Regions from separate parts of the Variovorax sp. 350MFTsu5.1 genome, predicted to be linked through region 1. Evidence: predicted binding sites of a transcription regulator. Region 1 holds the regulator's gene; each other region holds the start of a gene.

Evidence for each region. Region 1 encodes sigma-54, which starts transcription at its own class of promoters, with help from an activator protein. Its sites were predicted from a motif close to TGGCANGNAANCTGCTTT; they were not measured.
Region 2: the regulator sigma-54 is predicted to act here: its motif matches at 806-823, upstream of ABL843_RS02090 (ammonium transporter).
Region 3: the regulator sigma-54 is predicted to act here: its motif matches at 976-993, upstream of ABL843_RS28490 (isopenicillin N synthase family dioxygenase).

The regions. Positions count from the first base shown of each region.
Region 1 covers NZ_CP157620.1:681,780-683,972, forward strand. The annotation lists gene lptB (LPS export ABC transporter ATP-binding protein) at 1-233, shown strand, start outside; gene rpoN (RNA polymerase factor sigma-54) at 255-1,856, shown strand; gene ABL843_RS03005 (phospholipase D family protein) at 1,867-2,193, shown strand, end outside.
Region 2 covers NZ_CP157620.1:473,694-475,886, forward strand. The annotation lists gene ABL843_RS02090 (ammonium transporter) at 1-786, opposite strand, end outside; gene ABL843_RS02095 (sulfite exporter TauE/SafE family protein) at 1,143-1,901, shown strand; gene chrA (chromate efflux transporter) at 1,922-2,193, shown strand, end outside.
Region 3 covers NZ_CP157620.1:6,269,949-6,272,141, forward strand. The annotation lists gene rutR (HTH-type transcriptional regulator RutR) at 124-828, opposite strand; gene ABL843_RS28490 (isopenicillin N synthase family dioxygenase) at 1,026-2,027, shown strand; gene ABL843_RS28495 (VOC family protein) at 2,042-2,193, shown strand, end outside.

The DNA.
Region 1 (2,193 bases):
TCGCCGGCATCGACCCGATCGCGGTGATCGAGATCCAGCGCATCATCAGCTTCCTGAAGGAGCGCGGCATCGGCGTGCTCATCACCGACCACAACGTGCGCGAGACGCTGGGCATCTGCGACCACGCATTCATCATCAGCGACGGGCACGTGCTGGCACAAGGCACGCCTTCGGAGATCGTCGACAACGCCGAGGTACGCAGGGTGTACCTGGGCGAGCACTTCCGCATGTAAGGCGCGGGGGCGGTTTCCATCATGAAGCAAGGGCTGTCCCTTCGCGTTTCGCAGCATCTGGCGCTCACGCCGCAGCTGCAGCAGTCGATCAGGCTGCTGCAGCTCTCCACGCTCGAGCTGAGCCAGGAGGTGGAGCAGATGCTCGACGAGAACCCGTTCCTCGAGCGCACAGCCGAAGAAGCGGTGCGCGAGGAATTCGGGCTCGACACAGCCGACGCGCCGGTCCCCCGCGACGACGGCGGTGAAGGCGGCGAAGGCGAGAGCGACTTCACCCCCTCGGCCGCGAGCAGCAGCACCACCAGTTCGTCCACGGAAAGCACCGCGGCCGCCGACTCCGACGGCCCCGCCGCCGAAGTCGCCGAGCGCGAGCCCGACTGGGAAGGCGACGGCACCGTCGACATGGCGCCCGACGACAGCGAATGGGGCGGCGACGCGCCTGCGCGCCAGAACAACGCCGGCGACGACGAGCGCGCCGATGCCACCGAGCTCGCGCGCAGCCAGGAGTCGCTGCAGTCCTTTTTGCACCGCCAGGCGCTGAGCCTGCGGCTCAACGAGAGCGACAGCGCCGCGCTGCGCTTTCTCATCGAATCGCTCAACGACGACGGCTACCTCGAAGACTCGCTGCCCGCGCTGGCCTCGGGCCTGGCCGGCGACGACAACGACGAGTTCGACGACCTCGTGCACCACTTCCAGGTGGCGCTCGGCCTGCTGCAGAGCCTGGAGCCCGCCGGCGTCGGCGCGCGCGACCTCGGCGAGTGCCTGAGCATCCAGCTGCGTGCCATGGCCAGCGACGAGGAGACCGAGGAAGAAGAGCTGGTCCGCAAGACCGCGCTGGCCATCTGCAAGCAGCCCATGGAGCTGCTCGCGCGACGCGACTTCAAGCGCCTGGCCACGCTCACCCGCAGCAGCGAGGAGCTGGTGCGCTCGGCGCTGCAGGTCATCGCGCGGCTGGAGCCCAAGCCGGGCCGCAGCTTCGTCGACGTGGAACGCAACGTCGTCATTCCCGACGTGATCGTCACCAAGACCGGGCGCGGCACCAACGTGAAGTTCCGCGTCATGCTCAACCCCGACGTGATGCCGCGGCTGCGCGTGCACGACATCTACGCCGGCGCGCTCAAGTCGCACAAGGGCGAGGGCAGCCAGGCGCTGTCGCAGCGGCTGCAGGAGGCGCGCTGGTTCATCAAGAACATCCAGCAGCGCTTCGACACCATCCTGCGCGTGAGCAACGCCATCGTCGAACGGCAGAAGAGCTACTTCGTGCACGGCGAGCTCGCCATGCGCCCGCTGGTGCTGCGCGAGATCGCCGACGAGCTGGGCCTGCACGAGTCCACCATCTCGCGCGTGACCACCGCCAAGTACATGGCCACGCCCTTCGGCACGGTCGAGCTCAAGTACTTCTTCGGCTCGGCGCTGGGCACCGAGACCGGCGGCAACGCGTCGAGCACCGCGGTGCGCGCGCTCATCAAGCAGTTCGTCGGCTCGGAGAGCGTGAAGAAGCCGCTGTCGGACAGCCAGATCTCCGAGATGCTGAAGGAGCAGGGCATCGAGTGCGCGCGCCGCACCGTCGCCAAGTACCGCGAAGCATTGCGCATCGCCCCTGCCAACCTGCGCAAGGCACTCTAGAAAGAAGCCGATGAGCCATGGCCTGATGTCGCGCGCCGGGCATTGGGTCTTCGCCATGGCGGCGGTGCTGCTGTTCGCCGGCTGCGCCACCCTGCCTGACGAGGCCCCGCGCCCGCCGACCAAGACCATCGCCGTCTCGGCCGACACCGCCCTGGGCAAGATCGCGCTGGCCTCCCAGCCCGACCCCGACCTCAGCGGCTTCCGCCTGATGCCCGGCGGCGATTTCGCCTTCGACACGCGCATCCAGCTCGCGCGCCGCGCGCAGCGCACGCTCGACGTGCAGTACTACCAGATAGAGAACGACGAGACCGGCCGCTACCTGCTGCGCACCCTGCGC
Region 2 (2,193 bases), 210 kb from region 1:
GGCGCCGGCAGCCGCCGCGATGTGCGTGACCAGCATCGCCAGCCCCGCGCGGCCGTCGGCCGCCACCGCCGAGCCGGCATTGAAGCCGAACCAGCCCACCCACAGCAGGCCGGCGCCGGTCATGGTGAAAGCCAGGTTGTAGGGCTCGAAGGCCTCGCGGCCGTAGCCCTTGCGCGAGCCCAGCGCGTAAGCGCATACCAGCCCCGCGATGCCGGCGTTGACGTGCACCACCGAGCCGCCCGCGAAGTCGAGCGCGCCCATCTGCGCGAGCCAGCCGCCCGGCTCCCACACCCAGTGCGCGACGGGCGCATACACCAGCACGCTCCACAGCAGCGCGAACCAAAGGATCGCCGAGAAGCGCATGCGCTCGACGAAGGCGCCGAGCACCAGCGCCGTGGTGATGATCGCGAAGGTCAGCTGGAACATCGCGTAGACCGACTCGGGCACGTTGGGCGCCATGTGGCTCACCGCGAGCTGGCCGGCCTCCTTCAGGTAGTCGAAGCCCGAGAACCAGAAGCGCCCGGAGCCGCCGAGCCAGGGCCAGCCCTCGGTGAAAGCCAGCGAATAGCCCACCGCGAACCAGGTCAGCGAGACCGTCGAGGCGATCGCCACCACCGCGGCCATGGTGGCCAGCACGTTCTTGCGGCGCACCATGCCCGCGTAGAAGAGAGCGATGCCGGGCAGCGTCATCAGCAGCACCAGCGCAGTCGAGGTCATCATCCATGCGGTGTCTGCCGCGTTGATGGAGGCTTGCGGTGCCAGGGCCATGGTCGCTTTCTTCTTCATGTGGTGGACTCAGGCGCCCCGTGCACAAGTCGTGCCACGTCGTTAACTATCAGAAACACTTTGGTTTGCAAATCGGGCTTCCCGCGTAAGGCAAAGCGGGTAATTCCCTATGCACTGAGGCGGTGCGTGCCCCTAAAGTCTGCGCACTCGCGAACGGGCCCTGCTCGTGTGCCGAGGGTCCGAGGAGACAATCCCCCCTAGCAACAATAAAAATTCTTCAAAGGCTCCGTACGAGATGCCTGTTCGACTTTGGAAGGCGCCGCTGGTCGGCGCCTTTTTTATTTCCGCGAAGGCTTGAGGCCCGGGCCTTTTCAGCTACTTTTTCGATAGCGCCCGGGTGAGACAATCCAGCCCCTATGGAAATGCTGGTGGTGACAGGCGCCTCTGCGCTCGCGGGTTTTGTCGATTCGATCGTTGGCGGAGGCGGGTTGATCCTGGTGCCCGCGCTGTTCGCCGTTTTTCCGGGCGCACCGCCCGCGACCCTGCTGGGCACCAACAAGAGCGCGTCCATCTGGGGCACGGCCGCCGCCGCGGCCCAGTTCAGCCAGCGGGTGCAGATGCGCTGGGGCGCGCTGTGGCCGGCCGCGCTGCTCGGCTTTGCCGGCTCGATGCTGGGCGCCTGGGGCGTCACCATGTTTCCGGGCGACTTCCTGCGCAAGGCGCTGCCGCTCATCCTGCTGGGCGTGCTGCTGTACACGCTGGCGCGCAAGGACATGGGCCGCATGCACGCGCCGCGCTTCTCCGGACGCGCCGAGACGCTGGCGGCCTGCACCATCGGCCTGTCGATCGGGCTGTACGACGGCTTCTTCGGGCCGGGTGCGGGCAGCTTCCTGGTGTTCCTCTTCGTGCGCTGGATGGGCTACGACTTCCTCAACGCCTCGGCTTCGGCCAAGATCATCAACACGCTGACCAACGCCGCCGCGCTGATCCTGCTGGCGGCCAAGGGCCACGTCTGGTGGCACTACGGGCTGGTGATGGCTGTGGCCAACGTGGCCGGCAGCGTGCTGGGCACGCGGGTTGCACTGAAGCACGGCGCGGGCTTCGTGCGGGTGGTGTTCATCGTGGTGGTGAGCGCGCTGATACTGAAGACCGCCTACGACGCATTCCTGAAATAGCGCAACACGAAAGTCGCCCGATGTCCTCTCCCCAAGATCCCGTCGAGCGGCCCGTTCCCGTCAGCTTCTGGCAGGCCTTCGGCTACTGGCTCAAGCTGGGCTTCATCAGCTTCGGCGGGCCGGCCGGGCAGATCGCGCTGATGCACCAGGAGCTGGTGGAGCGCAGGCGCTGGATCTCGGAGAAGCGATTCCTCCACGCCCTCAACTACTGCATGCTGCTGCCCGGCCCCGAGGCCCAGCAGCTCGCCACCTACATCGGCTGGCTCATGCACCGCACCTGGGGCGGCATCGC
Region 3 (2,193 bases), 1.3 Mb from region 1:
GTCCCCTCTCCCCTCGGGGAGAGGGTTAGGGTGAGGGGGGCACCGGCGCTCGCAAGAGCAGCAGTGACTTTCAGGCCGCCACCCTCACCCCAGCCCTCTCCCCAAGGGGAGAGGGAGCAAGACTCAGCGCGGCACGATGCCCTGCAGCACGATGCGCTGAACGTTCTCGACGGTCTGCTCGAAGAACCCTTCGTCCTCCAGCGTATGCCCCGACAGCGCCTGCACCTGCACGCCGAAGTCCGCGTAGTGCTGCGTCATCGCCCACAGCGCGAAGATCAGGTGATGCGGATCGACAGGCGCCAGCTTGCCTGCATCGATCCACGCGCGGATCACTTCCGATTTCTTCTCCACCAGCGTGCGCAGTTCGCGATCGAGCTCGTCGCGCAGCAGCGGCGCGCCCTGGATCATCTCCAGGCAGAAGAGCCGTGACGCGTCGGGCCTGTCGCGCGAGACCACCAGCTTGCGGCGGATGTAGTCGCCGATGGCCTGGGCCGGATCTTGCTCGGCGCTGAAGCCGCGCAGCGGTTCGAGCCACAGTGCGAGCAGGTCGCGCAGCACGTTCACGTAAAGCTCTTCCTTGTTCGCGAAGTAGTAGAGCAGGTTGCTCTTCGACACGTCGGCGCGTGCGGCCACCTGGTCGATGGAGGTGCCGTGCAGGCCGAAGCGCGAGAACAGCCCCAGCGCCGCGCCGAGGATCGCGCTGCGCTTGTCCTCTATCTGACGCAACCGGCGGTTCACCGCGGAAGCGCTTCGCACCGCGGGCTTCGCGCGCTTGCGCGCCGGGCTTTCCTTGCCGGCATTCGCAGCCAGCGCTTTTGTCTTCGGCATCTTCCCTCGCTCTTGATCTGATCGTGAATCGACAAACGCGCACCACTGTAAGGCCACGGTGCATCGCCTTGCGCCGCTACCGCCTTCGCAACGCATTCCCGCGCACCATGCTGACGCGACGGATGCTGTTTGTCCATTTGGTCCAACTGGCACAGACGTTGCATGGCGAAAGGCATGCCAAGCATGAGGAACCTGCCATGACCCTGCTGTCCGTGCCCATCATCGATCTCGCGCCCTACTTCTCCGGCACCGCCGAAGGCAAGGCGGAGGTCGCGAAGAAAGTCGACGAGGCCTGCCGCAGCATCGGCTTCCTCGTCATCACCAACCACGGCATCTCGCCGGAGCTGATCTCGCGCGTGTCGTCGCTCTCGCGCAAGTTCTTCGACATGCCGCTGGGCGAGAAGCGCAAGGTCGATCGTCCGCGCGAGGACGCGGTGCGCGGCTACAGCGCGGTGGGCGAGGAAGGCCTCTCCTACAGCCTCGAGGAAGCGGCGCCTGGCGACCTGAAGGAGTCGTTCTCCATCGGCCCCTCGAACGTGCCCGACGACGACTACCACCGCGGCCCCGCCGCAGGCCCGCACTTCGAGCCCAACAGCTGGCCGCCCATCGAGGGCTTCAAGGAGGCCTACGAGCAGTACTTCGAGGCGATGAGCGATCTCTCGCGCTCGCTGATGCGCGTCTTCGCGCTCGGCCTCTCGCTGCCCGAGACCTTCTTCGACGACAAGATCGACAGGCACATCAGCATGTTCCGCGTGCTGAGCTACCCGCCGCAGCGCGAGCAGCCGCTGCCCGGCCAGCTTCGCGCGGGCGCGCACAGCGACTACGGCAGCCTCACCATCGTGCTGCCCGACGACAAGGGCCTGCAGGTGTTCAACAAGGCCGGCCAGTGGGTGGACGTGCCGCAGGTCGAGGGCGGCCTCGTGGTCAACATCGCCGACCTCATGATGCAGTGGACCAACGACCAGTGGGTGTCCACGCTGCACCGCGTGATCAACCCGCCCTTCGAGGTGGCGAGCACCAACCGCCGCCAGTCGCTGGTGTTCTTCCACCAGCCCAACTACGACGCGATGGTCGAGTGCCTGCCGAGCTGCCTCCCACCGGGCGAAGAGCCGAAGTACGCGCCCATCTCCTCTGGCGACCACCTCACCTCGAAGTTCGTCAAGCAGACGACCTTCGGCGGCACCAAGGTCACGGCTTGAATCGCGCGGATCACATGGCCCACCTGTCCTACGTCAACGTCTTCGCGAAGGACGTGGTCGCGCTCAGCGGCTTCTACCAGCGCGTGTTCGGCTTCAAGGAGATCGAGGCGATCCGCTCGCCCATCTTCCGCGGGCTGGACACCGGCAAGTCGAGCCTCGGCTTCAA